3 regions of the Rhizobium sp. WW22 genome follow, and region 2 is predicted to be linked to each of the others. Evidence: riboswitches for the same ligand, from Rfam matches in the RefSeq annotation. Region 2 holds a riboswitch; each other region holds the start of a gene.

Region 1 (10,180 bases), on a different replicon from region 2:
TGACTGACAATTGCATTCGCTGCAAATATACCGATTGCGTGGAAGTCTGCCCTGTCGACTGCTTCTACGAAGGCGAGAACTTTCTCGTCATCCATCCCGACGAATGCATCGATTGCGGCGTCTGCGAACCGGAATGTCCTGCCGAGGCGATCAAGCCCGATACGGAACCGGGTCTCGACAAGTGGCTGAAGGTCAATGCGGAATACGCCGCCATTTGGCCGAACATCACGGTCAAGCGTGACCCGATGCCGGAAGCCAAGGAAATGGATGGCGAACAGGGGAAATTCGAGAAGTATTTCTCGGCCAATCCCGGTACGGGCGACTGATCGAAGGCCGTGACAGGCCTTCGATAAAGGTGTAGTCGATATCGCAGAAAGCGAATCATTGCCATTGGGCCGCTGGCCGGCCAACGTGGCCAATTTGGCGCGTGCGCAGCAAATTATTGATTTCCTCAGATTTTTGTGATAGGGTCGTCACACTGATCCACTGCGGCATTTCGCATGCCCGAAACCATCACGAAAGCAAATCACCAATCCGTACGCGGTTTCCTTGACATATCAACGTATTGTGTTGTCGGGTCCCTGATCGCGATGGGTGGGTTTCTGTTTGCATAAGTCTGGCTGGACCAGGATGAAGTGACCCGACGGTACGTCCGTCTCATCCGGGCCTGACTGACCCGGCACCCCGGCCCTAACGGGGCGCATAACAGGGAGTTTTTGAAAAGAATGACGACCCAGCAGAAAAAACCTTCAGCAGCACGCCATGGCTTCAAGACTGGTGAAGCGATCGTTTATCCGGCCCACGGTGTCGGCACGATCACTGCGATCGAAGAACAGGAAGTCGCAGGCATGAAGCTCGAGCTGTTCGTGATCGACTTCGAGAAAGACAAGATGCGCCTGAAGGTTCCGGTGGCCAAGGCCATGAGCATCGGCATGCGCAAGCTTTCCGAGACCGATTTCGTCGAGCGTGCATTGAAGGTCGTGCAGGGCAAGGCCCGCGTCAAGCGCACCATGTGGTCGCGCCGCGCGCAGGAATACGATGCCAAGATCAATTCCGGCGATCTGATCTCGATCGCAGAAGTCGTTCGCGATCTCTATCGCGCCGAGAACCAGCCGGAACAGTCCTATTCCGAACGTCAGCTTTATGAAGCTGCACTTGACCGCATGGCGCGTGAAATCGCCGCTGTCAACAAGATGTCGGAAACCGAAGCCGTTCGCCTTGTCGAAACCAACCTGAACAAGGGACCGAAGCGCGGCAAGGTCGTCGAAGAAGACGACTCGCAGGACGAAGCCGCATAAGGCGAGACGCCAATATCGCTTCAAAAAACCCGGCCATGGTGCCGGGTTTTTTCTTTGGAACCTTTTCCGTTCTGATGCGTTGAAGCCCTGTGTTGGCGGTCCGTGTGGGTACACTCCTGTGGAGAGGGGTATTCAGACAGGCCGTTTTTATGGACATTCACGAGGACCGGCCTATGCGTTTTCACTCGAAGCTCCCCGGCGATCTGAAGATGATTCAATCGTCAGACCCGTTCGATGAGATCGAACTAGACTAGTCACCGATCATCCGGTGACCCGGATAATCGGTTTCCAATTTGCAATTTCATTCATTGATTTCCATCCGAACAGCGATGTTCGGAAACGATGCTTGCTGCCTTTTTCGTCGACCGCGGCATAGAGACGATTTGAGGCCGAAACCCAGGAGATGCATATGACGAATATGTCTGCAGATCGGCGCATGATCAAAGTTGCCATGGCTGCTCCCTATCTGGCTCGCGACGAAGAACACGATCTCGCCATGCGCTGGAAAGACCACGATGATCGCGGCGCCCGCAATCAGATCGCAACTGCCCATATGCGCCTCGTCATCTCCATGGCGGGGAAGTTTCGTAACTTCGGACTGCCGATGAGCGATCTGGTGCAGGAAGGCTATGTCGGCCTGCTGGAAGCGGCCGCCCGCTTCGAACCGGAGCGGGAAGTTCGCTTCTCCACCTATGCAAGCTGGTGGATTCGCGCTTCGATCCAGGACTATATCCTGCGCAATTGGTCGATCGTACGCGGCGGCACGAGTTCCGCCCAGAAGGCGCTGTTTTTCAATCTGCGCCGCTTACGCGCCAAGCTTGCCCGCAGCAATTCCAACGTCACCGTCCAGTCCATCCATGAGGAAATCGCCGTGACGCTCGGCGTCAGCCTTACGGATGTGCAGACGATGGATGCGCGCCTCTCCAGTAGCGATACCTCCCTGCAAGCCCCCTCCATTGCTGGCGATTCCGAAAGCGCAGAGCGCATCGATTTCCTGATCAGCGACGAGCCGCTTCCCGACGAGCAGGTGTCCGACATGATCGACGGCGAGCGCCGCCGCGTTTGGCTGGCGTCGGCGCTGAAACATCTCAACGAACGTGAAATGAAGATCATCCAAGCCCGCCGCCTGGTCGAAGACGGCGCGACGCTCGAAGAGCTCGGTGCCGATCTTGGCATTTCCAAGGAGCGCGTGCGCCAGATCGAAAGCCGCGCGATGGACAAGCTCCGCAACGCCCTGGTGGATGCGGATCCCCGCATGGCCAGCTACGCCTGAGTGTGCGCTTCTCCCTTGGGAGAAGTCGTCCCGCTATTATTCCGAAATGATTTTGACCTTGTCGCCCGGTGCAATGTTTGCCCCGGTTGGCAGGGCATTTATCAGTTTGAACAGGTCGAGCTTGCGGTCTGTGCCCATCATGCGGGCGGCGAGCGTGGTGATGGTGTCGCCGGGTTTGACGGTAACGACGCGAACACGCAGCGGCTTCAGCGAGGCCGCCTCTTCCGGGGTCATATGCCGGAAGCTGGCACGCAGCACATTGGCGGTCTGATCAAGCTGAGCGATATTCCCCTTCGGCACCGCCGTCAGGAAGCGGAAGATCTGCGTGCGGTCGCGGATCACGGTCACATCGAAATCCCAGCGGTCGGCTGAGGCGCGCGCAGTGGCCGCCGGCATGCCGTTGACGGTGATCGACCTGATCGAGGAGGGATCGAGGCCGGTGACCCAGCCGCTGGAGATATAGTTCGTCAGATTCTGGTTCTGGGTGTCGGCCACGCCGTCGAAGCGGATGGCGATGTCGCCGGGGCCGGTCGCCATGACGGCTTCGACCTTGTTGTCGATACGGAAATCGGGCGGGACGTCGAAGCGGATGCCGAGGCCGCCATGCAGGAAGGTCTGGCCACGCACATAGCCTTCTTCGGGGCTGTCGCCATAGAGCAGGCCGTCGATGCCGTTGAGATAATAGTCGCGGCCGATGTCGCCGACCTTGCCTTCCTCGCCGAATTCGCGCGCGTGCGCCTTGGCAAGGTCGATACGCTGCGGCGTGCTCGGGTGGCTTGAAAGGAAGTCCAGGCTCTGGTCGACGTCGGAATTGGCCGACATGAAGCGGCTATAGTCCTCCATCGCGTTCAGGAAGCGCGCGGCGGCGTAAGGATCGTAGCCGGCCTGGCCGAGTGTGCGAATGCCGATCTCGTCGGCCTGGAGTTCCTGCTGCCGCGAGAAGGCGGCGAGACGCAGCTTGCCGCGGGCAAGCGCCTGCTTGCCGGCCAGATCGCTCGACAGGACTTCCGAAACGACGCGGCTGGCTATGACTTCGGCTTCTTCGCGTTTCTGCCGCTCGATGCCGTGATTGGCTGTTACGTGCGCCATCTCGTGCGACAGCACCGCGGCGACTTCGGACGCATCATTGGCAAGCGCCAGAAGGCCGCGCGTCACATAGAGATAGCCGCCGGGCAAGGCAAAGGCATTGATCGAGGGCGAATTGAGAATGGTGATGCGATAGGACTGCTGCGGATTCTCCGACACGCTCGTCAAGGCGCCGGCGATGCGGGCAACGAGCCTCTCCGTCTTGGCATCCTTGTATTCGCCGCCATAGCTTGCGAGGATGCGCGGATGCTCGCGAGCGCCCATTTGCGCGCGCGGATCGTTCTTCTGCACTTCGGAAACGATCTGCGGATTGGCGGAGGGCGAAACGCTCGGCTGATAGGATTGATCCATCACCGTCTGGCAGCTGTTCAACATTGCTGCGGCTGCAAGGAAGGGCACAAAACGGCGCAAACGGGCTGCGACGGTCAAATCGATCCTTCGTTCTGCTCGCTTGCTCTGCTTCAGGACCTGCATCCTACTCATTTCGCTGTCATGCCGGCTCGGCGCCAAATCCGGTTGATCGTTACCGGGTCGATCATGGTCGTGCACCGATAAAGGTTGTTTTCGCCCCCATCGATCCGCATTTACCCGGACGGCTTCGACCTCTTGCTGTAGCCGATTTTGGCACCGGTTGCATAGCGAGACTCCGTTTAAATATGGCAGCGTTGTATTTTAGCAAGCATTTCCGAGGACTTTCAGCCGCTTCGCTAGACGAAATTAAGGCAAAGCCGGCGGCAAGCTGCCATGACACAATCAATGTTGCAGAAATGTGGTCAATGCCGGAATCCCGCCCGCCTGCAGGAAGGTTTCGATGGGCGCGGTAAGCTTGATCGTGCCGCCGTCGATGAAGACGGCGTGGTCGGCAAGGCGCCGCACTTCGGCCGGGTCATGCGAGACGATCAGCACCGTATTGCCGGTTTCGCGATGCAGAATTTTCAGAAGTTCGACCATGCCGGAGCGCAGGCCGGGATCGAGCGCGGCGAAAGGCTCGTCCAGCAACAGGATTGGCTTGTCGCGCACCAGAGCCCGAGCGAAAGCGGCGCGCTGGCGCTCGCCACCGGAAAGCGTTCCCGGCTTGCGCTTTTCAAAACCGGCTAGTCCGACCCGCGCCAAAGCCTCCGAGACCTTTTGCCGATCCTCCTTCGAAAGCCTCAATGACGGGCTGATGCCAAGGCCGACATTGGTGAAGAGATCGAGATGAGCGAAGAGGTTGTTGTCCTGGAAGACGAGAGACATCGGCCGTTCGGCGGGATGCAGGCGGCTCACGTCCTGTCCGGCGAGCAGGATACGGCCGCGGTCAGGCTGTTCGAAGCCGGCCAGTAAATTGAGAAAGGTGGATTTGCCCGACCCTGACGGCCCGGCAATGGCGATGATCTTACCCTGCGGCAATGCGCAATCGAAGCGGAAGTCATGCGTGCCGAGGCGCAGTTCGACCCGTTCCATGCTGATGCCTTCTGCCTTCATGATGCTGCTGTCAGTCATTTCGTCTGCTTTCGTCATCCGGGACGCCTTGGCCCGCGGTTCCGGCTATGGTCAGGAGAAGGCATACCAGGCCGAGTATCAAGGCATATCCGTCGGCGTCGTTGGTGCGGTAGCTACCGAGCTTGCTGTAGACCAGCCAGGGCAGGGTCATCAGGCTGTCGGAGCCGAAGAGTGCGACGGCGCCGAGATCGCCGAGTGACAGGGCCATGGCGAAGGAGAGCGCCGTGAAGAGCGGTTTGCGCAGACCCGGCCAATCGACCACGCGCAGGCGCGCAATGCCGTCAAGGCCGAGGCTTGCCACCAGCCGCCCGGTGCGGCTGACATGGACCGTATAGGCCGGCTCGATGACGCGAATGACGAAGGGCAGCGCCATCAGCGCATTGATGACAATGATGAGGACGGCCGCAAAGCGGCTAGGATCGCCCAATGGCCTGAGCGCCAGGAACCAGCCGGTTGCCAGCACGATCGGTGGCACCAGCAGGATGAGGGAGGCGCTTGCGCCTAATGCGATCGCCAGGCCGTACAGGCCGAGGGACTTTCGGCGATCCGCCGATATCACCGAGCGGGCGCGAATGATCGCGAAGGATGTCAGCACGGCCAGAAGGCCCGCAGCAAGCGCGATTGCAAGACTTGTGACTGCCGCCTGCAGGAAGATCGGCTGGGAGACGAGCTTGAAAAGATTGGCCTTGAGGCCGGTCACGACGACCGCAGCAAGCGGCATGCCGAGAAAGAGCGTCGCGGCCGCCAGCAGCGCAGTATCGACGTACCGCGCAGCCATCCCCTGTCCATCGATGCGGCGCAGCGCCCGGCCGGCCGTCAATCCGTGATCGTCGGGAGCTCGAAACAGCGTCATGACGCCGAGCACAAGCAGGGTGACGACGATCTGCAGCAGCGACAGCATCACGGCGCGGCCGGGATCGAAATCGAAGCGGAGCGCCTGGTAGATCGCCACTTCCAGCGTCGTCGCGGCCGGACCGCCGCCGAGGATCAGGACCAGCGTGAAGCTGGTGGCGCAGAGCATGAAGATCAGGCCGGCGATGCCGGGAACGAGGCCGCGCAGGATAGGCCATTCGATGAAGCGGAAGACCGAGATGGGCTGCATGCCCAGCCCGCCGGCCACGAGCCAATATTCCCCTGGCACACGCTCCAGTCCGACCAGCATCAGTCGGCAGGCGAGCGGCATGTTGAAGAAGACATGCGCAAGCAGGATACCGGCCAGGCCATAGATGCTGACGGGCTGCGACAGGCCGAGTGCTGATAGCGCCTGATTGATGAGCCCCTGCCGGCCCCATATGCCGAGCAGGCCGAGCGCGCCGATCAGCACCGGCAGGCCCATCGGCACGGCCATCAGTCGGATCAGCCACAGCCGGCCGGGAAAGCGCGGCTGGCGCGCCAATGCGCGGGCGACCGGAATGGCGAGCACAATGGAGAGCAGTGTCGAAAGCACCGCCTGCAGCAGTGTGAAGCGCAGGATGCGCAGTAGATATGGGTCTGTGAGCGAGGTGTCGCTGCCGGATTCGATGCCGGCGGAGAGAAGAACAAGAACGGCGATCCCGACGAAGAGCGCAATGCTGCCGAGGCTGAACGCCCCGCCGGAAATAGCGCGTCTTCGCTCGGGTGCCGTGAGTATGATCAAGGCATCAGTTGCCGCTGGTGGCGGTCAGCCATTCGTCGATCCAGGCTTTACGGTTCTTGTCGACGTCCGCAGGGCTCATCAGGAAGGTCTTCGACGGCACCACGAGCTTGCTGAAGGCATCCGGCAGCGGCTCAGAAGTGGCGGAAACCGGCATCATCCAGTTGCTTGTCGGAATGATGTCTTGGAAGCCGGTGGAGATCATGAATTTCAGGAAATCGCGGGCAAGTTCCTTGTTCGGCGAGGACTTGATGAGGCCGGCGACCTCGATCTGAATGTAATGCCCTTCCGAGAAGGCGGCGGCCTGATAGCGATCGGTCTTGTCTTCGATCATGTGATAGGCCGGTGACGTCGTGTAGGAGAGCACCATCGGCGCTTCGCCCTTGGTGAACAGGTCATAGGCTTCCGACCAGCCGGGGGTGACCGTCAGGATGCGGCCTTTGAGCTTCGCCCAGGCATCGGCGGATTTGTCGCCATAGATCGACTTGACCCAGAGCAGCAGGCCGAGACCCGGCGTCGAGGTGCGCGGATCCTCGATGACGATCTTCTGCGCGGGATCGCCTTCGACGAGATCCTTCATGCTCTTGGGCGGGTTCTTGACGGTCTGGCTGTCATAGATCACGGCGAAATGGCCGTAGTCGTAGGGCACGAAGACGTCGTCCTTGAAACCGCCGGGAACCTTGAGGGCCGAGGTGTCGACGCCGCTTGCGTCGAAGAGGCCGGTATCCTTGGCTTCGTCGATAAGATTGGTGTCGAGACCGAGAACGACATCGGCCTTGGTACCCGTTCCTTCCAGTTTGAGGCGGGAGAGAAGTGCAACGCCATCGGTGACGGCAACGTAGTTGACCGTGCAGCCGCAGGTCTTTTCGAAAGCTGCCTTGACCTTGGCACCAGGACCCCAGTCGGCGGTGAAGCTTTCATAGGTGTAGATGGTCAGGGTCTTGTCGGCTGCTTCAGCCGTCTGAGAAGCAAAAAACGTTGCGCCGGCGGCAAGGGCCAGGCCGGTGAAGAATGACAATAGCGATCGGTTTTGCACGACAGCGCCTCCACTTTGGTTTCGTCTTGAAGGGGAAAGGGCGCTATGATTTCGTCACGCGTCTAATCCCTCCGCCGGTGTTAGCCGGATCAGGTTCCGCGGGTTGGCCGGTGAAAGCCTCTCAGCCAAATGTCCTGAAGGACATAAGGCACCCCGTTAGAGCGTCGGCAGATTTAGCCTTGTGACGGAGGGATGACAAGGGAAATGATTCCCTTGCCGATTGCAGCAGGAAGGATTTACTCGGCAGCTTCCGCGACCGCCGGGCTTTCGAATTTCTTCGCGGCACCCGGGAGCTGCACATTCTTCAGTGTCAGCGAGGTCAAGAGACCAAACATGCAGATGCCGGCTGCCGTTATGAACAACGGGCTGAAGGCGCTCGCATAGGCGTTGGCGACGGCCTCGCGGGTAATCTCGGGCAAGGCGGCCATCATCTTGGGCGTCAGCTCCTCGATGTTCGGTACGCCGGATATGGAGACGCCGACATTGCCGAGTTTGGCGGCGATGATGGCGCCGTAAATGGAGATGGCAATGGAGGCGCCGCCCATGCGCGACAGCGTGACGGCACCGGTCGCGGCGCCAACGTCGCGGGCAGCCGCTGCATTCTGTACGCCGATAACGGGCACCTGCTGGGCAAGGCCGATGCCGATGCCGTGCAGCAGCATCAGGCCGCCAATGAGGACGATGGGCGTACCGGCATGGACGAAGGCGAGCGAGGCGAATGCGATGGTGCTGCAGCTGGCGCTGGCGACGGCAAACGGCTTGTAACGGCCTTTGGCCGCGATCAGCCGGCCGGCGGAGAGCGAGCCGCAGACGATGCCGCCGGTCAGGAGAATGAACAGCAGCCCGGCCATGGAGGGAGAAAGGCCTGTCGTCGTCTGCAGGAAGAGCGCGAAGTAATTGACCATGCCGATGGCGACGGCGCCGCTGGTGATCGAGAGGATCAGCAGAAGGCCGAATGTCGGATTGCGGAACAGCGTCATTGGCACAATCGGCTCGGGCGCGCGGCGCTCTATGAAGACCCAGGCGATGGCGCAGATCACCCCGAAGGCAATAATACCAAGGCATTGCGGCGATAGCAGCGACCCGAAGAGTTCGCTTCCGTCGGCAGCAAGCACAATGCTTGTCGTCGTCAGGGCAAGGACGATGGCGCCGGCATAATCGATCTTCGGACGGCGGGCAGGCTTGCGGTAGGGCAGCATGAAGGCCAGGCCGGCAAGCACGATGAAGCCGATCGGCACGTTGACGAGGAAGATCGAACGCCAGCCGAAAAGATCGCTCATCGTGCCGCCGAGAACGGGGCCGATGGCGCCCGACGCCATCAGCACGAGGCTCGAATAGCTCTGGTAGCGCGCACGCTCGCGCGGCTCGAAAAGATCGGCGTTGACGGCGAAGATCGAGACCATGATGCCGCCCCCGCCGAAGCCTTGAAGGACGCGGGCGGCGATCAGTGTATCCATCGAGACGGCTAGACCGCAGACGGCAGAGCCGACCGTGAAGATCGCGATCGCCGTCATCATCACATATTTGCGGCCGAAGAGATCACCGAGCTTGCCGTAGACGGGCATGACGGCGGAAAGTGAGAGAAGATAGGCCGATCCGATCCAGCCGAAGCGATCCAGATGCCCGAACTCGCCGACGATCGTCGGCAGTGCCGTCGAGACGATCTGGTTGTCGAGCGTTGCCATGAACATGGCAGTCATCAGAAAGAGGAAAAGAATAAGCCGCCGTTTGTGATCCGCCACGAGCGGTGTGAAGCTTGTCTGCATGTCCATGGAGCAAGAACCCGAACTGGGCCGGAACGCTGCGCTATCGAGCGAATGCGCGGGACGCCCGGTCTTCATGGGTGAATATATGTGCTATTAGCATATAATTGTCAATGGCAGGTGAATGCCATTTGCATGTTTTGTTTCGTCCCGACCTCTGCTATGCTTTAGGGATGACATCTGCGCCGAATACAAAAGATATCGAAGTTCCGACGCTGGCCGAAGACGAGAAGTTTCTGCGCATCGGTCAGGCGATGATGCGCATGCGCTTGCTGACCGGCCGTCGCATGATCGGCAGGCTCGCCATTCAACACGTGGCTCCGGGGCTTGAGCTTTCGCATCTCGATGTGCTCGATGTCGTGCGGCGGGCGGAAGATACGGGCGAAGTGACCGTCGGCACGATTGCCGAGCTCTTGCGAATCGATCCATCGCGCGCGAGCCGCATCACTGCCGACATGGTGACGCGTGGTGTGTTGCGGCGAAAGGCATCGCAGGCGGACGCGCGGCGTATCGTCGTGGTGCTGACCGCACTCGGGCAGCGCTTGCTGTCGGAAATCCAGGTGCAGAAATACGCCGTTATCGGAAGCATCTTTGCCGATTGGTCGCCCG
Region 2 (10,180 bases):
CGTCGTCACATCCGTCTGCGTGTAGCCGCCATTGACGCCGAGCGTGTGGAGCTCCAACGTTTCGCGGGCGAGATTCTCGTTCAAGCCGCGCTTCTTGTTGGCATTGGCCTTCGAGTTCGGTCCGATCGATTGCTGGTTGTCGAGATAGGCAAGCATGGCTGGGTGGGTCTCGACGGCGAATAGCATATCGGCGAAACGACCGAAGACGTGCGGCCGGATTGCTTCCCGCTCGAAGGCACCAGCAACGATATGAACTTCCTCGCTCTTCGAGACGGCGACCGCGAAATGGTTTGCCCAGAACATGGCAAGCCGCTCGCCAAAACCGATCAATGGCTGCCGGATAGTGCCGTTGAAGCGGGCATCCACTTCCGCCAACAGGACCTGCTGCGGCAGGTAAGGCATTGCGGGCTTTTCCAGCTTCTCGACTGCCTTGCCGATGGCAGCCGCCATAGCTTGGTTGTTCGGCTGCGCCGCCATGGCTTGACTGTTTGGCGTCGTGCCGGACGGCTGTGCCGAAGGTTTCTGCGGCTGCTCCGGCCCCTGCATCAGTTTGTCTTGCGGTGCGGCGGCGGCTGCGACCGCCGCCTGCTGTCTGGCCTGCTTGCGCTGTTCCTGGAATGCGTAGAGAGAAACGAGAAGATCGGCCGTCGATTGCAGCTGCGGCCCGACCGGAACCGGGACGAAGCGCTCAGTGATTTCTTCCAACAACGCGCCGCGCGGATCCGATGCGATCGACGTGGTGCCGTTGTGGTCAGCCCCTAGCCCAAAGCGGGAAAGAGCGAGCGCTGCATAAACATCATTGGACTGCTGGGCCATGGACTTGCCAACTCCTGCATCAAACATGCTCCTTTAACGCAGGCTTGGTTTCGATCCGTCGCTCGGCAAGTATGATCATTTTGTGGCAGCGGCAGCCTTGGGCATGCTGCGGCGGACCAGGCTTTCCGCCAGCGCCCGACGCTCGTCGTAGGAAAGCCCTGCCGCAAAATCGACCGCACGCTGCTCCAGCTTCGCCCTCAAGGTGATATCGGCATCGCGCGCCCTCGCCAGCGCGGCCGAGAGCGCCTCTTTATCCAACGTCGGCTGCCCAAGAATGGAGGCGGCGTCGACCTTGGCCTGCTGTGCCTCGAGAATGATCTGACGTTCGTCCTTGCGGGCTTCGTTGAGCGCCGCACGCAGAGCCTTCCTCTGCGCCGAAGGCAATTGCTCGCCGGCTAGCGGCATCATTCCGGCCCGCGCCTGCGTCTTACGTATCCAGGTCAGCCCACCACCGGCCAATGCTCCGACCAGGAACGTATTCAGCACCAAAAGAAAAATGACCACTATTCGAAAGCTGCGTTCCGTCATTGGCTGTCCTGCTGTGCTGTACCCGCGTCCGGCCCTATATCGCCAAACATCGTCGCGGTTCCATCTGCGACGATCGAGGTATCGGATGTCAGGCTCGGAACCAAGACGGCGATTGCAATGCTGCCGGCAAGCGCGCCGGCGATGCCGACCCCCACAAGGCCGATCCCGGCCGAACCGAAGCGGAACCAGTTTCGTATCGTCAGGCGCCGCACGAGCTTTGCGAGGATTCGCTCTTCCAGGCCGGTGTGACGGGGTCTTACGACGTAGGTGTCGAGCAGCGCATCCAGATCGGCGGCGCGCGCGAGTGTTTGCGCGGCGGCGCTATTCTTGGCAAAATCCCGCGCGGCCCCGCGCTCGGCCTGCGGCCATCGGCCGATATCACCGCCATAGGCCGCAGTCAGTGCTTCGAACCGCTCGGCATTCATCGGACCCGCGATATTTTCAACCATCGCCCTCATCCTTCAACAAAAGCCCCTGCAAGGAGCGCCTTCCACGCGCAAGCAGGCTTTCCAGTGCATCGACACTGACATCCATGACCTCAGCCGCCTCGACATTCGACAGCGCCTGATAATAAACCAGAATGATCGCCTCGCGCTGCCGGGACGCAATCATCTGCAAGGCCCGTTCGACGCGTCTCGACGGATCATCCTCGCTCATCAAGTCCGCATCCGGCGCCGGCCCTTCATATTCGATGTCAGGCGGATGTTCGGCAAGAACGTCCTTGCGGCGGCGCAGGCGATCATAGCAAAGGTTGATCGCCACACGATGCACCCAGGTGCTGAAGCGCGCGTTGCGCTGGCGCCAGCCGCCGGCATTTCGCCAGATGCGCAAAAATGTCTCCTGCGCCACATCTTCGGCCTCGGCCGCATCGCCAAGCATGCGGGTCGCGACGGCGACGATGCGCGGCAATTGCCGCGCGACCATCATGCGCATCGCCGAAACATCGCCTGCAGCGATTCGGCCAAGTAGATCCTCATCCTGGTCGCCACTCTTGGGCGCGCGATCCCACTTCATCGACAATCGCCACCGCTCCAGTTCACTGCGATAGTTGCATGGCACCTCGGCCTTATAGTCGGCAAACAGTGCCACTTGGATCGCAGCATCTCGGTCAGCGTATCATCCTTCGACATCAAACGCGGGTTCACGAGAATTGAACGCGGCGCTTATGCAAATCCGTCGCTCTTATGCCAGGAATTTTCGAATTCTCTTTCCACGCTGAAAGACGATTTGCGCTCGAACTATTGTCAGCTTGCAAAAAGACAGACGAAAGCTCAAGCTAGGTCAGAGCTGCAGCAGATCGCTTGTCGACCGGTTCCGCCAGTTCGACCAAAGCCATGGCGGTCAGACCCGCCGCATGACGGCGGGATCAAGACTTCGATGATCGATATGAGCTGACGGATCTGCGAACGCCGCAGGCTAAATGCATCATAGGTTTCAACTTGAACGCTGCATCGCTTCCGGAACAAGCGGACCGGGGATCGCCCGGCCAATATATTTCGCCATCATGGCTATATCAGCATTTGCACTTTCCGATTTTCACTTCACAACATGGGGAAATTGCTCACGGAAACTTGCGCGTGGCTTATAGCGCTTGACAGGATATATTCTGTTACGATTTGCTTGCTCAATTTTTGAGGATAGATAAATACCTCCACTCCGTTGAGCATCGCTGGTATATGGGCTCCAGCACTGAACGGTATGATGGAAGAAGAATATCAATAAGAGGGGCGCAGCTTGAACATCGGTTTCTGTGGAGAGGTGAATGAGGCGAACTAAGGAGGAGGCGGCAGAAACGAGGAACGAGATTTTGCAATCCGCAAAAGCTCTGTTTCTCGACAAGGGCTACGAGAATGTCAGCCTGGAAGAGATAGCCGTAGCCGCCGGTGTCACGCGGGGGGCAGTGCATTGGCATTTCAAGAACAAGCAAGGGCTGATGTTTGCGATCCGCGACGAGGCCCAGCAGCCGTTCAAGGATCTGGCGGAGCGGATGTCGAAGGAACTGCCGCCCAACCCGCTCGATCTCATCGCCGATACCATAGCCGCGATATTTGACGATATCCACAGCGACCCGCGCAAGCGTAGCATGCTGAAAGTTATGATGCATCTCGACATGGCGTTTTGCGACGGCACCACGAGCCGTGCGAGTTCGTTTCGGCACGACATGCACGAAAATTTCGAACGCATATTCACCCTTATGGATGAAAAGACAAAACTTCCGCCTCCCTGGACGCCGGATACTGCCTCTTCCGCATTGACAGCGGTCATCGGCGGCCTGATCACCGAATGGACCCTCGACCGAGGCAGCTTCGAACTGGTCCCGTGTGGACAGATGTTCATAAAGATGGTGCTTAAAACCTGGTTCCCGCTTGCACAGACGCAGGAACTGGCGATTGCCGCGATGATACCGGAAAAAGCCTAGAACGGTGGTCTCTTCGGAATTGAAGAGAACCAACGACGGCAGTTTGAAGCTTCTGCCGGGAGCTGAACCGATTTCCCAAAGCTGGAAATAAAAAAGGATCCGGAGGGAAAGCCAGATCCTTTGCTTTGATCGGAGGTCAACCGATCGATGAAAGAAGCCTGACGGATTGGAACGTCAGGCTTCTCTTACCCGGCATTGAGCCGGGTAATTCAATATTAGAAGCTACGCTCGAAGCGCAGGATACCAGCCCACTGATCCTGGTTCACAGAATCGAAGTTGGTGTAGGAGACTTCCGGCTCGATGAGCAGGTTCTTGACCGGGTTCCACTTGACGTTGGTGGTTGCGGCAAAAATCTTCGAGTCGGTGTAGGCGAGCTGCAGGTTCCACTTCAGCTTTTCGTTGATCGGAACGCCAACGCCGCCCCAAACAGCCCAGTCACCCCAGCCGCACTTCGATGCATCGTTAACCGGGCAAGCCGAACGATCGAGGTTGGTGCCGGCATACTTGTTCAGCTTGTCGCCGTCGGTGTTCCAGCCGCCCATCAAGAAGGCCGAGAAGGTACCGAAGTCAGCATCGACACGAGCCTTGATGGCGCCTTCTTCGACGATCGAGTCGTAACCGCCAACGACCTTGAAGCCCCATGCGCCGGACTTGAAGCCAGCACCGGCAACGACGTCAGGAGCGTAGTGGTTGCCCTTGTCGTCAGACCACCAGCTGGAGCCATAGGAAGCGCCAGAACCGCTGGAGTTCGAGTCTTCAACCGAGATCACAGCCGTGAAGCCGTTGCCGGCGTCGTAGTTGTAGGTCAACTGGTTGAGTTCGTACGGACCGTCATAGATCACGTCGTCGTTGATGACGTCGCCGGCATAACCGATGTAGGAGTTGTACTGGGAGTCAGCCTTACCAACGAGGAAACCGCCGAGGCTGATGTTTGCGAACAGCAGCTTCGTGGAGGTGGAGTTGCCGTCATTCCAGTCCCAACGGATGACCGTGTTGGTCTTCAGCGGGCCGTATTCGGTGTCGGTTGCCGTGTCGACGCTCAGCTCCGCACGGGTGTGCCACAGCGTACCGTTATGGCTGTTCGGGTTGTAGGCATCGTACCACTCGCCTTCGGTACGGACGCGGCCGCCGATCTTGAGGCAGGTTTCGGTGCCTGGAATGAAGAAGTAGCCAGCGCCGTATGCGTCGCAGATGCGAACGTATTCCAGCGGCTCGGGCTCAGCAGCGACGATCGCGTCAGCCGCATGGGCGCCAGAAACTGCTGCTAGCGCAGCAGCGGAGCCGAGAAGAAGGCTCTTGATGTTCATTTTAAACTCCTGGTTGCAATATGCATTCCAATTTACCGCGAGTACAAAGCTGGAACACCACCCTGAGGATTACGTCGGTTTAAACGCAACCGGGCAGTCCGGCAGATACGCACCTGATGTCGGCTTGAGTCCCCTCTAACCTCCATAATTCACCCCGCGGCAAAGGTTTTGAAATGCCTCTACCGATCCGGCCGATTGCTCGTCCGTAAGACAGTTATGTCCTATATTTGGTTTACAAACAGCCCGTATGTTTGTCAATTCTGTGAAACCCGCCCCGGCATTAGACTTGATTGCTGTTGCTTAAATGCAACTGGCGGCGGGCTGAGCCTTTTACTGCCGGAATAGTCGGCCGTCGCCAAGGTTCAAGAATTCGCACCAAATCGAGACAGCCTTCCCCAATCAGGCTCGAGATCCGGAATTTTCATCGGTACCATTTATGCGGGAACGGACTTAGATCAAGAGCAGCGTCATCGAAGATGATGATCGCGCCTATAGGAGGCTCGCCCCTATAGAATCCAAGCCGCCCCCGCGCCACACTGGTCAATCGATTGAGAAAACGCGACCGTCGTTGCGGGGTTGACAGAGAACAAGGGTAAGGCATAGCCTTTCCGTATTCACCAGGGGGGTCCCGGCAAGGGGCTGAGATACTGCTGGACAATGAGGCTTTGCCTCCTGTTGCGCAGTGACCCGTTGAACCTGATCCAGTTCATACTGGCGTAGGGACGGTGCAAGCGCTCGAAGGCTTCGGATTCCCGCCTGGATTCCATGCCGGCGTCTTTTCATCATTCCGGCTGATTGACTGGGTCTCCAACTGCAACTTGGAGCCTCAAACCATGAATATTGCCGCAAAGAACCTCACTCCGACCGTCACCACCGGCCCGCTGCCGGCATCCGCGAAAATCTATGTTCCCGGAGAGATCCACCCGGACATCCGCGTGCCGATGCGCGAAATCAGCGTCCATCCGACCTCGGGCGAGCCGCCTGTCATTGTTTATGATTCTTCCGGCCCCTACACAATCGAGGGCGCCGATATCCGCATCGAGGAGGGTCTATCTCAGCTACGCCGCGACTGGGTTCTCGCTCGCGGCGATGTCGAGACTTATGAAGGCCGGCATGTGCGCCCTGAAGACAATGGTTTCGTCACCGGCGAGCGGCTGACACCGGAATTTCCGGCCAAGCGCCAGCCCCTGCGGGCGAAAGACGGCAAGGCGGTCACCCAACTCGCCTATGCGCGCGCCGGCATCATCACGCCGGAAATGGAATTCATCGCCATTCGCGAAAATCTCGGCCGCAAGGCCAAGGCAGAAGCCCTGATTCGCGATGGCGAAAGCTTCGGCGCCCATATTCCGGATCATGTCACCCCGGAATTCGTCCGCCAGGAAGTTGCGAGCGGCCGGGCGATCATTCCGGCCAACATCAATCACTCCGAAAGCGAGCCGATGATCATCGGCCGGAACTTCCTGGTGAAGATCAACGCCAATATCGGCAATTCCGCAGTCACCTCCTCAATGGCGGAGGAGGTCGAGAAGATGGTCTGGGCTGCCCGCTGGGGTGCCGATACCGTCATGGACCTTTCGACCGGCCGCAACATCCACAACATCCGCGAATGGATCATCCGCAATTCGCCGCTGCCGATCGGCACCGTACCGCTCTATCAGGCACTGGAAAAGGTCGGCGGCATTGCCGAGGAACTGACCTGGGAAATCTATCGCGACACGCTGATCGAGCAGGCGGAACAGGGCGTCGACTATTTCACCATCCATGCCGGTGTGCGGCTGCATTACATCCCGCTCACCGTCAATCGCGTCACCGGCATCGTCTCGCGCGGCGGTTCGATCATGGCCAAGTGGTGTCTGCATCACCATCGCGAGAGCTTCCTTTACGAGCATTTCGAGGAAATCTGCGATATCTGCCGTGCCTATGACGTCTCCTTCTCGCTCGGCGACGGCCTGCGCCCCGGCTCGATAGCTGATGCCAACGACGCCGCACAATTCGCCGAACTGGAAACACTCGGCGAGCTGACGAAGATCGCCTGGGCCAAGGATTGCCAGGTGATGATCGAAGGCCCCGGCCATGTGCCGATGCACAAGATCAAGGAAAACATGGACAAGCAGCTTTCCGTCTGCGGCGAGGCGCCCTTTTACACGCTCGGGCCGCTAACGACGGATATCGCGCCCGGCTATGACCACATCACATCGGGCATCGGCGCTGCCATGATCGGCTGGTTCGGGACGGCGATGCTCTGCTACGTCACGCCGAAGGAGCACCTTGGTCTGCCCGATCGCAACGACGTCAAGACAGGCGTCATCACCTACAAGATCGCAGCGCATGCGGCGGATCTCGCCAAAGGTCATCCGGCCGCGCAGGTTCGTGACGATGCTCTGTCGCGCGCCCGGTTCGAATTCCGTTGGGAGGATCAGTTCAACCTTTCGCTCGATCCGGACACGGCTCGCAGCTTCCACGACGAAACCCTGCCGAAAGAAGCTCATAAGGTGGCCCATTTCTGCTCGATGTGCGGTCCGAAATTCTGCTCGATGCGGATTTCGCACGACATCCGCGCCGAAGCGCAGAAGGAAGGGCTGGAAGCCATGGCGGCCAAGTATCGAGAGGGCGGAGACCTCTATATGCCGGTCGAAACCCCTGCACAGCCGGCTGAATGACATGCGTATTCTCGTTAAAGGGGCCGGCGTTGCCGGCCTCACGGTCGCCCACGAGCTGGTCCGGCGCGGAGCCGAGGTCACGATCTCAGATCGAAGCCGGAATTTTCATCATGCCGCCTCCTGGCTTGCCGGCGGCATGCTGGCGCCATGGTGCGAGTGCGAAAGTGCCGATGAGGCTGTACTGACGCTCGGCCGTGATTCTGCCGATCGATGGGACGCGATTCTGCCGGGCAAGATCGTCCGCAATGGAACGCTCGTCGTCGCGCCGAACCGCGATCAAAACGAGCTGAAGCGATTCGCCGGCCGCACGACGGACTATCGCTGGGTGGACGAAGACGAAATCGCCGCCCTTGAGCCTTCGCTTGCCGGCCGGTTCCACCAGGGCCTGTTCTTTCCGCAGGAAGCACATCTCGATCCCCGCGAGGTCCTGCAATCGTTGAAGGACGATCTATCTGCAAAAGGCGTCACCTTTATCGACGGGCTCGTGGATGACGATAGCTTCTCTGAAATCATCGATTGCACGGGAGCTGCCCGCATCGGCCGCATCCGCGATTTGCGCGGCGTACGCGGCGAAATGCTCTATCTGCAGAGCGATGAGATCGTGCTTTCGCGCCCCGTCCGCCTGCTGCATCCACGTTTTCCCGTCTATATCGTGCCGCGCGGCGAAGGCCTGTTCATGGTCGGTGCGACGATGATCGAGACCGACTTCAAAGGGCCGATCACCGCCCGTTCGCTGATGGAACTCTTGAACGCAGCCTATGCGCTGCATCCGGCCTTTGCCGAAGCTGCGGTGGTCGAAACCGGCGCCGGCATCCGCCCTGCCTTTACAGACAACCTTCCGCGCGTGACGCGGCAGGGCAAAGCCATCCTTGTCAACGGCCTCTATCGCCATGGCTTCCTGCTCGCGCCCGCGATGGCCGAGAAAGCCGCCGATCTCGTCTTTTACGGACACGACGAAAGGAGCCGCCAATGCGCCTGATCATCAATGGCGAAGCGCAGATTGTCGAAGCAACGACGCTTTTGCAACTTCTCACGGCTCTCGAATATGAGGGCGAGTGGTTGGCAACCGCCGTCAACGGCGAACTCGTCCATAGCGAGGAACGCGGAGAGCATATCCTAACCGACGATGACAGGATCGAGATCCTGACGCCAATGCAGGGAGGCTGACCATGCTTGAACTCTACGGAACCCAAATTACATCGCGCCTTCTTCTCGGCACGGCGCGCTATCCCTCCCCGGCCGTACTGGCGGAAGCCGTCAAACGTTCGCAAACCGGGATCGCGACTGTATCGCTGCGCCGGGAAACGGCAGGCGGGCGTAATGGCGGCGCATTCTTCGAGATGATTCGCGAACTCGGCGTTCGCATCCTTCCCAATACAGCAGGCTGCCACGGCGTATCCGAAGCGGTTCTAACCGCGAAAATGGCGCGCGAGGTCTTTCGGACCAACTGGATCAAGCTCGAGGTGATCGGCAATCACGATACGCTGCAGCCCGACGTCTTCGCGCTGGTGGAGGCGGCGAGAATCCTCACCGATGACGGTTTCGAGGTCTTTCCCTACACGACGGACGATCTCATCGTCGCCGAGAGGCTGCTGGAAGCCGGATGCAAGGTGCTGATGCCCTGGTGTGCGCCGATCGGAACGGCGGCCGGACCGCTCAATCTATCCGCTCTGCGATCGATGCGGGCACATTTTCCTGAGGTTCCGCTGGTAGTGGATGCCGGCATCGGCAGACCTTCGCATGCGGCGACCGTCATGGAGCTCGGCTTCGATGCCGTGCTGCTCAACACAGCGGTTGCCGGGGCGGGCGATCCGGCCGCGATGGCGGAAGCCTTCGCCAAGGCCATCGATGCCGGCCGACAGGCATACGGCGCCGGCATGCTGGAGCCGCGCGATATGGCGGTGCCATCGACACCAGTGATCGGAAAGGCGGTGTTCGCATGACGCTCGATCCCTTCTACCTCATCGTCGATAGCGCCGCCTGGATCAGGCGATTGGTGCCGCTCGGCGTCAAGCTGGTGCAGTTGCGCATCAAGGATCGCTCAACGCCTGATATCCGCGCCGAAATTCGCGAAGCGAAGGCAATTTGCGCCGCGCATGAGTGCCAATTGATCGTCAACGACTATTGGCAGCTGGCAATCGAGGAGGGTTGCGATTTCATCCATCTCGGCCAGGAGGATCTCGCTTCTGCCGATCTCTCCGCCATACGGGATGCCGGATTGAAGCTGGGGCTTTCGACACATGACGAGGCGGAGCTGGAGACGGCGCTTGCTGCCGAACCCGATTATATAGCGCTGGGGCCGATCTATCCGACCGTCCTCAAGGTTATGCCCTGGGCACCCCAAGGCCTCGATCGGATCGGCGCGTGGAAGGCGCACATCGGCAATCGGCCTCTCGTTGCGATCGGCGGCCTGACGGTCGAACGTCTTGCGAGCGTATTCGCGCATGGCG
Region 3 (10,180 bases), 280 kb from region 2:
TTCCTTGAAGATGACGGCGCCGAGTACGTTCATGTGGCCGAGCAGGAAGTCGCGGGCAGCTTCGGCCGGGACGCCGCGGGCGACGCACTCATCCATGGCCTGGCGCATGATGACGAGCAGCGACGCGCAGACCGTTTCTGAAAGACCCGGCTCCAGCATTGCCATCTGCTCGACGGTGACGCGGTGCGAGCGCATGACGGGCGCCCAGATGACCTTGGCGATTTCCTCGCCGAGAGCATAGGCACTTTCCGGACCCTGCATCAGTGCCGAAACGATATGCTGCTTGGCAAAAAGACCGCCGAAATGATCCTTCTTGGCCTGCATGTCGGTCTCGTCGTTGAAGATCGGCGGATGGCAGGGGTGAGTAACGAAGTAGGTGAGATCTTCACGGTGCGGCAGATGGCCGGCGAAGGGGGCGGCGGCGTCGAGTGCGACGACCATCGTGCCGGGCTTCAGCTCGTCGACGATGCCGGCGGCAACCTTGCCGATAGCGGTATCCGGTACTGCAAGGATCACGACGTCCGCGCCATCCAGCGCGGCATCGACCGGGACGCAATCGACAGAAAGATCATTCTTCAGACGCGCCTTGCCGGCATCGCTGACTTCGACGTGGCGCACATCGAAGCGCGAGCCTTTCAGGTTCTTGGCGAGCCGGTAGCCCATTTTGCCTCCGGCGCCGAAAAGAGCAATTGCAGTCATGTTAGTACCTCGTTCACTTCCAGAATGTGGTATCGCAAGTGGTATAATGAGTCAATGAGCATGCCAACGAATGCAGAAGAATGACGCCGCTACGATCCCCTGCCGTCGCGGATCTGTGTGAAATAATCATCGGTGCCGACCTGGCCGCCCTTCAGCGCGATCTGCAGACCATTGGTGGGCGCATAGCTGCCGTGGGCCGTGCAAAGCGGCGAGCCGGGGGTTTGCGGCAATGGAAGAAGCGTCGTCAGCGCTTCGACACGCAATTCCTTGAGCGCGTGGCTCGACGTGTCGCCGCCGGCAATGACGGCGCGGCCGAGACTTTCCTGTTCGATCAACCGTCGCAGGATCGTGCCGAGAGCCCGCCCCAGGCGATGGCGGGCGCCGGGAATACGGTCTATATCGCCGCCGCGATCCGCCGATGGGCCGAGTGCCGTATGAAGAATGACGCTGCGGCCGGCCTTGAGGCTGGCCATGCCTGCGGCGACCGCTGCATCCAGCGCCTGCTCGGCATTTTCTCCGACAAGCGCCAATGGATCGAGATCGATGCCGTCAAATCCGCCGGCCGCAGCCCGGCGGATTTGACGTTCGGTCGTAGGCGATACGCTGCCGGAGACGACCGCCAGGCGATCGACCCTACCCGGAGGAGCGAAATCCGGCTTCTCTCCGATCAATCCTTCGTTGCGCCAGGCATCGAGAAGGGCATATTCGACACCGGATGAACCTGCGATGAAGGCGTTGCCCTTGCTTGCGAGACGCCATAGCTGGTGACCGGCGGCGGCCTGGGTTTCCGCACTGTCGACGTCAAGCAGCAGGATACCCTCATTGCCTCCCGTCAGCGCATCGATCCGTGCGTCGGCATCGGTTGCCCGGAGTGCGACGAGATCGGCGAGGCTGACGGGAAGGGACGTCTGCCTGCTCAGATGCACGGCCAGATCGGCCTCATCCATCGGGGTGACGGGATGCCGGCTCATGACCGGGTGCCGGTCGATGCGGAAGACCTGGCCCTGATAGGCCGCGAAAAGGTGGCCGAAAGCGGTGTAGCGCTTGAGCTGCGGCGCTCCGACCACAATAGGCACGACGGATTGCTCAAAGAGTGCCTTGCCGATCTCGATTGCCTTGCCGATGTTGCCGATCCTGGGGCTGGAATCGAAGGTCGAGCAGACCTTGTAATGGCATATCGCGGCATTGAGGCTCTTCAGCCATTCGAATGCGGGCGTCAGATGTTCATGCATCCACTGCGGTGTTTCGCTGCGGCTGGTGCCGGCAATGCCAATGGCGCGGCAATCCTTGAACCGCTCCAGTAAGGTTTCACTTGGTATGCCGAGGAAGAGAGCGGTTTGTACGCCGTTCGAGGCGAGGGCCTCCATGACGTCGGTCGAGCCGGTGAAGTCATCGCCGTAGTAGCTGAGAAGAAGATTGGACATCGCTGTCAGGCGTCCTTGCCGTCACTGAATTTTGCGATCGAGGCGGCAAGCTCCGGATGGTCCTTGGCATAGTCGGCAAGCGGTATGTCCGAAACCGCCGCTTGCCAGGCCTGCTGGATTGCACGAACGCCGGCAGCGGGTCCGAAGGGGTGGCTGACGATGCCGCCGCCGCAGAGATAGAGAAGGTCGGTCGTCCGGCCGGTGCGCTGGTAGGTTTCGGGCGCCTGGCCGCCCCATTGACCGGAACCGGCAACGGGAAGCGGACAGTCGGATGGATCGAAAAGCGGTGTGCGGATCGTCTTGAAGGATTCGACGAAGCTGTCGTCTGGTTCCCAATATTTGACCCTTATGCCGTTGATCTGGAACTGGTCGACCCCGAGCAGGCGCCAGAACTGCTGATACACCTTGAAATCCATCCCGGCGCCGGGATGACGGGTCAGGATATCCCAGCCATTGCGATGCGCATGCAGCACCAGTCCGGAACGCTTGCGCAGGAAGCTCATGCCGCCGAATCCGATAGAGTTGATGTTGACAACGGCGCAATTGCCGCCGGCCTTCAGCACGAGATCGTGGTTGCGCATCATCTCGTCGGGATCGGCATGCGAAATGCCGAAGGCGTACATCACCTTCTTGCCGGTCTTCTGCTCATGGTCGAGAATCAGCGGCATGATGGCTTCGACGCGCTCTTTCAGAGGTGAATAGGCCGGGCTCATCAGCTTCTCATCGTCCTTGATGAAATCGACACCGGAGCCGATCAGCTCGCCGACAAGGGCAGCCGTTTCCTTCGGCCGAAGGCCGAGCGCCGGCTTGACGATGGTGCCGATGATCGGGCGACCGCTGACGCCGGCGAGGCGCAAGCTGCCGGCAACGCCGAATTGCGGGCCGGGATGCGCGTTGCGGAAGGCCTCCGGCAGCTTCATATCGACAATGCGGATGCCGGTCATGCCTTTGATGGAGAAGACGCCGCCGATCGCGATCGTCATGAGTGCCGCAAGATCGGTGCCGATCGCATCCAGCGGGAAGGCGATGTCGACATCGGCCCGATGGATCGGGCCATAGCCCTCGGCCACCTCCGGCCAAGTCGGACGCTCCGCGTCAGGAAGAGGGTGGATCGCGACGACACGCGCGGCCACACGCGCCTTGAGTTCTTCCGTCTCGCCCGGCACAGCGACGAAGGTGCCTGTCGACTGATCGCTAGCGATCTTGCGAGCCATCGCCTCGATGCTGCCTGGCGTTTCGATGCGGTAGGTGATGGTAATAGTCATGAGTGGGTGAATGCTCCTCTCGCCGACGATTTTCCGCGTGGCACAAACTGGTGATCTGGTATAATGAGTATTCCAACTTCTGCAAACTATTTTTTGCCCGGTTGTCGGTAGGGTGGGGCTTCCGCCATGGCGGCCAAAAATGCATAAGGGGTAAAAGCTTTGGGAAAGCGGGATTCCATGGGCGAGCCAGTCGAACAAATTGTACGCCGAAAGCTATCCGATGAAGTATTCGACCGGCTGGAACGGTTGATCACGTCGGGAGAGCTCAAGCCGGGTGACGAGATGCCGTCCGAGCGCGTCCTCATGGAACGCTTCGGTGTCGGACGTCCGGCGATCCGGGAGGCCATGCAGGCCCTTGCCAATATGGGACTGGTCAACATTTCCCATGGCGAACGTGCCAAGGTGCTTCAGCTCACAGCGAAGTCGATCTTTCGGCAGGTCGACCTGACCGCAAAGATCATGTTGTCGCAATCACCTGATTCCCTTGAACAGCTGAAGAGCGCCCGCATCTTCTTCGAGCGCGGCATGGCACGCGAGGCCGCACAGCGCGCGAGCAAGAAAGATGTTGCCGATCTCAGTGAAATCATCGACCGGCAGCGCGCATCTCTCGGTCATGCCGAGGACTTCATTTCTGCGGACATGCAGTTCCATACGCGCATCGCCCAGATTTCCGGCAATCCAATCTTTGCTGCCGTCAGCGAAGCGATGCTCGCATGGCTGAAAGCCTATCATACCGACATGCTGATCTGGACCGGTAAGGAAAAGTTCACGCTGGTCGAACATGAGGAAATCCTCGCGCGCCTCGCTGAAAACGATGCAGATGGCGCCGAGCAGGCGATGCTCAAGCATCTGGAAAGATCGCGTGCGCTCTATACGAAATGAACCCGTCGGCATTCGCCCGCCACGGTGCCACGGTTCTGTGCCTTTGTCGTAATTCCTCCCCAATCCTTATGGAATCTGTTGGCACTCAAAAGAGGTGTGCGTGATGATTGATTTCTTTCAGCGAAACATGGCGCTATTCCTGGCCGCTCTCATGACGGCGGTGGCCATAACCCTTTATAATTTGAGCTGCCTTCTGCTCAGGCATCACCATACGATGCTGCACAATCTGCATCATGCGGCAGGCGCGTTGGTCCTCCTCGCCGGCTTCTACACCATGATCCGCTACATGCAGGCGTTGCCGGAGGATGACGGCTAGAAATACGCCAAACTCCAAAATTCGAGCCGGCAATTTCAGATAGAGTTCAGCCTGCGCGGCTATATCCTCAGCTTGTCCCGATGAAATATTGGCGACCCCTTCACTAGGTGTTGCCAAGTTCAATTTGGGAACCAGTTTCACAGCTAGTTCGTCGCACCACTCGGTGCTAAGCCCCCTGAACAACTGAGGATATCAAAACGTGGCTGATGTTTGTACGCAAGGCGTGGATACGGGCTTTGTTGCCCTGGGCTATGCCAAGATCGCAATTCTGGGCATCGTGCAGGGATTGACCAGCTACTGCCGGTCTCGTCCACTGCCCATATGCGCGTGGTGCCCGCCTTGCTGGGCTGGCAGGACCCTGGTTCTGCCTTCTCGGCTACGATGCAGCTTGCAGCACTTGCAGCGATCGTCTCCTATTTCTGGAGCGACGTCCGCTACGTCACCTTTGGATCGCTCGATGCGATCAGGCAAAGGGACTGGAGCTCTCCTTCCATCCGGCTTGCGATCGCCATCGTCATCGCCACCATACCGATCGTGATCGCCGGCCTGCTGCTGTCATCCTCCCTGAACGCTTGCGGCACGTCTTTCCGCAGCCTCTGGGTCATCGGCATCGCCTGCGTGGTCATGGGCTTGCTCTTGGCGGTCGCTGAGCTTTACAGCCGCCATAGGAAGGATATCGGACAGATGACGCTGATGGATGCCCTTTTTGTCGGCATCACGCAGGTCGGTGCTCTTATCCCCGGTGTCTCGCGCTCGGGTTCGACCCTAACCGGCGCACTGTTCCTCGGCTTAAAAAGAGAGGAGGCGGCACGGTTCTCCTTCCTGCTCGGCTTACCGGCCATCGCTCTTGCCGGCTTGAAGGAGCTTTATGAGCTTCACAAGGCGCATATTCCGATGGAAGCCTGGTCGGTGCTGCTCGTTGGCCTGATTGTCGGCAGCATATCGTCCTTCATCACCATCTGGGGGCTGATGCGCTTTCTCGAACGCTTTTCGACCTGGCCTTTCGTCATCTACCGTATCGGTCTCGGCGCCGTCATCCTTTTTGGCGTGTTGACCATGGGCTGGGCCTGAGCCGCCCGTACCATTCGATCGCCAATGAAGAGGCGCCGCCGCCCATCAGGACGGCGCTTTTTGTCTTATGCCCGATCGAGGCCGCGGCCGGCACCAGAAACGGCGACCTGATCCTTGAGTAACAGGCTCGCTACTCCTTATTTGTGGCCCACAGTGCATAGAAATGCTGCACAGGCCCATGGCCGCTTCCGACGGAAAGCTGGCCTGCGGCAGCAACCGCGGCGGCGAGATAGGCCTTGCCGACGGCGATAGCTTCGGGGAGCGGCAGGCCCTTGGCGATCTCTGCCGCGATAGCGCTTGAGAGCGTGCAGCCCGTTCCATGCGTATTCTTGGTCGGCAACCGCTGAGCTTCGAACCAGGCCACATGATCGCCGCTTGCGAGCACATCCGGGCTTTCGTCACCCTCGAGATGACCACCCTTGACGAGGACTGCTGAAGGCCCGAGCGCGGCCAGCGCAAGCGCCTGGCGCGCCATGTCTTGGCGGCTTTTCGCCTCTGCGTCATGCAAGAGCGCAGCCGCCTCGGGTAGGTTCGGGGTAATGACGGTCGCAAGCGGCAGCAGCCGCGTGGTCAGCACGTCAACGGCATCGGCGGCCAGCAGGGCTGCGCCACCCTTGGCGATCATGACCGGGTCGAGGACGACGGGTACATCGCGATGTCGCGACAGAATGTCCGCGACGGCACTGGCGATGGCGGCATTGGCGATCATACCGATCTTCACGGCATCCACACGGATGTCGGCAAAGATCGCATTGATCTGATCTGCCACGAAATGTGGAGGCACGGGATGGACGCCGGAGACGCCCTGCGTGTTCTGCGCCGTCAAAGCAGTCAGAGCCGCCATTCCATAAACGCCGCGAGCGGAGAAAGCCTTCAGGTCGGCCTGAATGCCAGCGCCGCCGGAGGGATCGGAGCCGGCGATAGATAGAACGTTGCGGATCATTGGCGAGCCTCCTTGATGGCTTTCGCGATGATGATTGTCGCCGCTTGCGGGTCCGGTTGTCCGCATATGGCTGAGACGACCGCGAGGCCATCTGCGCCGCACGAAAGGACATCGGCGGTATGAACAGCCTTCAGGCCGCCGATTGCCACTGAAGGAACCGGGCAAAGCCTGACGATGCGGGCAAGCCCGTCAAAGCCGATCGGTTGCTTGTGGTCGGGTTTGGTGGGTGTGGCAAAGACCGGACCGATCCCGGCATAGTCGATGATTCCGGCATCTATGGAGGAGGCGAGAGCCTCCGTTTCCACCGAGAGGCCGAGGATCATGTCCGGGCCGATCAGGCGGCGGGCGTCGGCGGCATTCATATCTTCCTGACCGATGTGAAGGCCATCGGCGCCGATGGCGATGGCAGCCTCGACATTGTCGTTGACGATCAGTCGGACATTCGTTCCGTGCAGGATTTGCTTGAGGGCACGGCCGGTTTCGATCATGGCGGGGGTCGAAGCCTCCTTGTCGCGAAGCTGGATCATGGTGGCGCCGCCCGCCACCGCCGCCCGCGTTGTCTCCACCATGCCGAGATCACGGCATAACAGCGGATCGAGGACGAGATAGAGCGAGAGATCGAAGTCTGTCTTCATGCTGCCGATATCCTTGCGTCGCGATCCAGTGTCTCCGGGCTCAAAGCGGCGAGTGCGTCAAGGAAGCGCCAGGAGAAGGAGCCTGGTCCCCCAGCAGCGGCCCCCGCCTGTTCGCCGGCCACGGCAAAGACGGCAAGCGCCGTTATGGTCGCATGGAACGGATCATCCGGAGCTACCGCCGCAAACGCACCGACGAGGCAGGTTAGCGAGCATCCAAGTGCGGTTACTTGCGGCATCAATGGCGAACCGCCTGCAATGCGCTTCGCCTTCTGCCCATCCGTCACGAAATCCGTAACGCCTGTGACTGCCACTACGCAGCTGTGCTTTTCCGCGAGTTGAAGGGCGGAATCTTCCGCCTGCTCGACGGTATCGCGGCTATCGACGCCTTGGCCGCGGCTCGTCCCGCCGGCAAGCGCGATGATCTCGGATGCGTTGCCGCGAATGATTGTCGGCTTTAGTTCCAGCAAGCGCGTGATGGCATCGCGACGAAACGCGGTCGCATAATGGGCGACGGGATCGAGGACCCAGGGCTTGCCGGCATTGTTTGCCGACTGTGCGGCCTTCAGCATGCCCCTAAGCCAACCCGCGGAAAGCGTGCCGATATTGATCGTCAGCGCGCCGGAGATAGCGGCAAACTCTCCGGCTTCCTCTTCGGCATGTACCATTGCCGGCGATGCGCCGGCGGCAAGCATCATGTTGGCCGCGATGTTCATGGCGACGAAATTGGTGATGCATTGTACCAGGGGAGGGTTCGCCCGCATGGTGCGAAGCAGATTGCCTGCAGTTGTTTGGTCTTGCATATCGCCCCTTTCAGGCGGCGAGACGCGTAGGGACGACGTGGTTCAGCTTCGCGAGGTCCCGAGCGACTTCCTCCGCCAGCATGATCTGGTTCAGGTTCGAAGGGTGCTTCTCAGCCCGCCGGATAGCGGACGCCCCTGTCTCTCATCTCTCTTCTTTTCGCAGACAAAGACGGCGCTGTCATCAGCGAATCGCAAAGGCAGGCGCGACCGACGAATGAAGATCGCCTGCTTTTCGGGCGACGCATGCATTAGACGCATAGGTGCAGTGATTCCTTAGCTCTGCAAAAAGCCAATGGGTTCGACTATATAGTTCTTATCGAAGCGACGGGAGCGCCAAGCACGGCTGCTCAGCTTCGAAAGCCCAAGGAAAGGGGATCATCATGAACGTAGCACGCTCTTTCAACAACTGGCGCAAGTATCGTCAGACGGTCGCCGAACTGGGCCGTATGTCCACGCGCGAACTGCATGATCTGGGTATCGATCGCGGCGAGATCCGCAATGTTGCCCGCGCAGCGATCGCTCGCTAACGGCCGAAACGGCTCCTTATAAAAGCTGCATTATGCCGGCGCCTGTTCCCTTGAGCAGGCGCTTTTGCTTTATGGGCATCACCGTTCATTTCCGCGGCGATTGCTGAAGATTGCATCAATCTAGCTCCTTGCTTTTCGCATGACGCATAACTGCCTTGCAAAGAAATGCCTATGAACTGAGCAAAAGACTGGTATGTTCTTCTCATCGAAGCGATGCATCTCCTCCCGCATCCCTTCGCTTGGCAGACGTCCTTATCCTCCTCCCAGGGACGACTGCAGGAATAGCGGAACTCCTCCTCCCATCCGCTGTTCGGTTCTTGTAAAAAGCCTGCCGCTCCTCCTCCCGCGGCAGGCTTTTTCGTCTTGTTGAACTTCCAAGCGATTGAGAATGGCCCGGATCGGTATAGGGATCCTAGCCCGGCGCAGGCGGCATGCGTGCAAAGCAGCCTCGGCGCATTCAAAGAGTTGGGTATCCTCCTCTCGCAAAAATGAAGAGCGGCCTCTATGTGCGATCTATGTAGCGCGCTACATCGAAGATCGCCCAAATTCGATTCCCGAAAAAGGAGGATGCCCATGACCGGCCCTGCCGAATATACCCCGCCGAAAATCTGGACCTGGAACAAGGCCAATGGCGGCCAGTTCGCCAATATCAATCGCCCGATTGCCGGCCCGACTCACGAGAAGGAACTGCCGGTAGGACGCCATCCCCTTCAGCTCTATTCGCTTGGAACGCCCAACGGCGTGAAGGTCACGATTATGCTCGAAGAGCTGCTGGCGCTTGGTCACAGCGGTGCGGAATATGATGCCTGGCTGATCAAGATCGGTGAGGGCGATCAATTCGGCAGCGGTTTCGTTGACATCAATCCGAATTCGAAGATCCCGGCTTTGCTCGACCGCAGTGGCCCGAAGCCGGTTCGCGTTTTCGAATCGGCCTCGATTTTGATGTATCTCGCCGAAAAATTCGGCGCCTTCCTGCCGACCGAGCAGCCGGCTCGGGCCGAATGCATCTCCTGGCTGTTCTGGCAGATGGGCAGCGCGCCCTATCTCGGCGGCGGTTTCGGTCATTTCTACGCCTATGCGCCGACGAAGATCGAATACGCGATCGACCGTTTTGCCATGGAGGTGAAGCGTCAGCTCGATGTTCTCGATCGTCGCCTGGCCGAAAGCGAATATATCGCCGGCAGCGACTATACGATTGCCGATATCGCCATCTGGCCGTGGTACGGCGGTTTGGCCAAGGGGTGGCAATACGGCGCGGCCGAGTTCCTGCAGGTGCAGGACTATAAGAACGTGCAGCGCTGGGCCGAGCAAATCTACTCGCGTCCTGCCGTCAAGCGCGGCCGCATGGTCAACCGCATGTCGGGCGATCCATCTGAGCAGCTGCGTGAGCGCCATGATGCCAGCGACTTCGAGACGAAGACGCAGGATAAGCTGGAAGCCGCCGGCTGATCCGACCATTCGCTTTGCAGAAATGAGCTCGCGGCCCTCCGGATCGCGAGCTTTTTTATTGCGCGTACTGCTGGCGCTGCCGGCCTTGGCAAGTCAGCCTCGCTCCATCTTGCGAAGCGTAATGTTCGGCTGCCGAGGCTCCCCCGCTCGGCGTAGACCGCAGCGCGAT

The links. Region 2 has a riboswitch for thiamine pyrophosphate ahead of thiC (phosphomethylpyrimidine synthase ThiC). Riboswitches for the same ligand answer to the same signal wherever they lie in the genome.
Region 1: another riboswitch for thiamine pyrophosphate. It lies ahead of thiB (thiamine ABC transporter substrate binding subunit); the one in region 2 lies ahead of thiC (phosphomethylpyrimidine synthase ThiC).
Region 3: another riboswitch for thiamine pyrophosphate. It lies ahead of thiM (hydroxyethylthiazole kinase); the one in region 2 lies ahead of thiC (phosphomethylpyrimidine synthase ThiC).

What each region holds. Positions count from the first base shown of each region.
Region 1 covers NZ_CP178198.1:3,216,738-3,226,917, reverse strand. Annotated here, with positions in the region: gene fdxA (ferredoxin FdxA) at 1-326, shown strand, start outside; gene ACK83U_RS15775 (CarD family transcriptional regulator) at 726-1,298, shown strand; gene ACK83U_RS15770 (RNA polymerase factor sigma-32) at 1,708-2,571, shown strand; gene ACK83U_RS15765 (M48 family metalloprotease) at 2,608-4,032, opposite strand; gene ACK83U_RS15760 (ATP-binding cassette domain-containing protein) at 4,411-5,139, opposite strand; gene thiP (thiamine/thiamine pyrophosphate ABC transporter permease ThiP) at 5,132-6,772, opposite strand; gene thiB (thiamine ABC transporter substrate binding subunit) at 6,780-7,772, opposite strand; TPP riboswitch at 7,858-7,974, opposite strand; gene ACK83U_RS15745 (MDR family MFS transporter) at 8,045-9,580, opposite strand; gene ACK83U_RS15740 (MarR family winged helix-turn-helix transcriptional regulator) at 9,745-10,180, shown strand, end outside.
Region 2 covers NZ_CP178199.1:1,421,360-1,431,539, forward strand. Annotated here, with positions in the region: gene ACK83U_RS25535 (DUF1800 family protein) at 1-816, opposite strand, end outside; gene ACK83U_RS25540 (periplasmic heavy metal sensor) at 892-1,344, opposite strand; gene ACK83U_RS25545 (hypothetical protein) at 1,341-1,793, opposite strand; gene ACK83U_RS25550 (RNA polymerase sigma factor) at 1,786-2,358, opposite strand; partial or broken gene ACK83U_RS25555 (TetR family transcriptional regulator) at 3,107-3,229, shown strand; gene ACK83U_RS25560 (TetR/AcrR family transcriptional regulator) at 3,278-3,763, shown strand; gene ACK83U_RS25565 (porin) at 3,979-5,070, opposite strand; TPP riboswitch at 5,680-5,811, shown strand; gene thiC (phosphomethylpyrimidine synthase ThiC) at 5,904-7,730, shown strand; gene thiO (glycine oxidase ThiO) at 7,732-8,709, shown strand; gene thiS (sulfur carrier protein ThiS) at 8,700-8,897, shown strand; gene ACK83U_RS25585 (thiazole synthase) at 8,900-9,673, shown strand; gene ACK83U_RS25590 (thiamine phosphate synthase) at 9,670-10,180, shown strand, end outside.
Region 3 covers NZ_CP178199.1:1,141,264-1,151,443, reverse strand. Annotated here, with positions in the region: gene ACK83U_RS24270 (phosphogluconate dehydrogenase C-terminal domain-containing protein) at 1-699, opposite strand, end outside; gene ACK83U_RS24265 (four-carbon acid sugar kinase family protein) at 789-2,123, opposite strand; gene oiaX (3-oxo-isoapionate-4-phosphate decarboxylase OiaX) at 2,129-3,388, opposite strand; gene ACK83U_RS24255 (transcriptional regulator NanR) at 3,566-4,270, shown strand; gene ACK83U_RS24250 (hypothetical protein) at 4,374-4,586, shown strand; partial or broken gene ACK83U_RS24245 (undecaprenyl-diphosphate phosphatase) at 4,786-5,657, shown strand; gene thiD (bifunctional hydroxymethylpyrimidine kinase/phosphomethylpyrimidine kinase) at 5,788-6,600, opposite strand; gene thiE (thiamine phosphate synthase) at 6,597-7,235, opposite strand; gene thiM (hydroxyethylthiazole kinase) at 7,232-8,035, opposite strand; TPP riboswitch at 8,086-8,182, opposite strand; gene ACK83U_RS24225 (DUF1127 domain-containing protein) at 8,416-8,562, shown strand; gene yghU (glutathione-dependent disulfide-bond oxidoreductase) at 9,136-10,011, shown strand.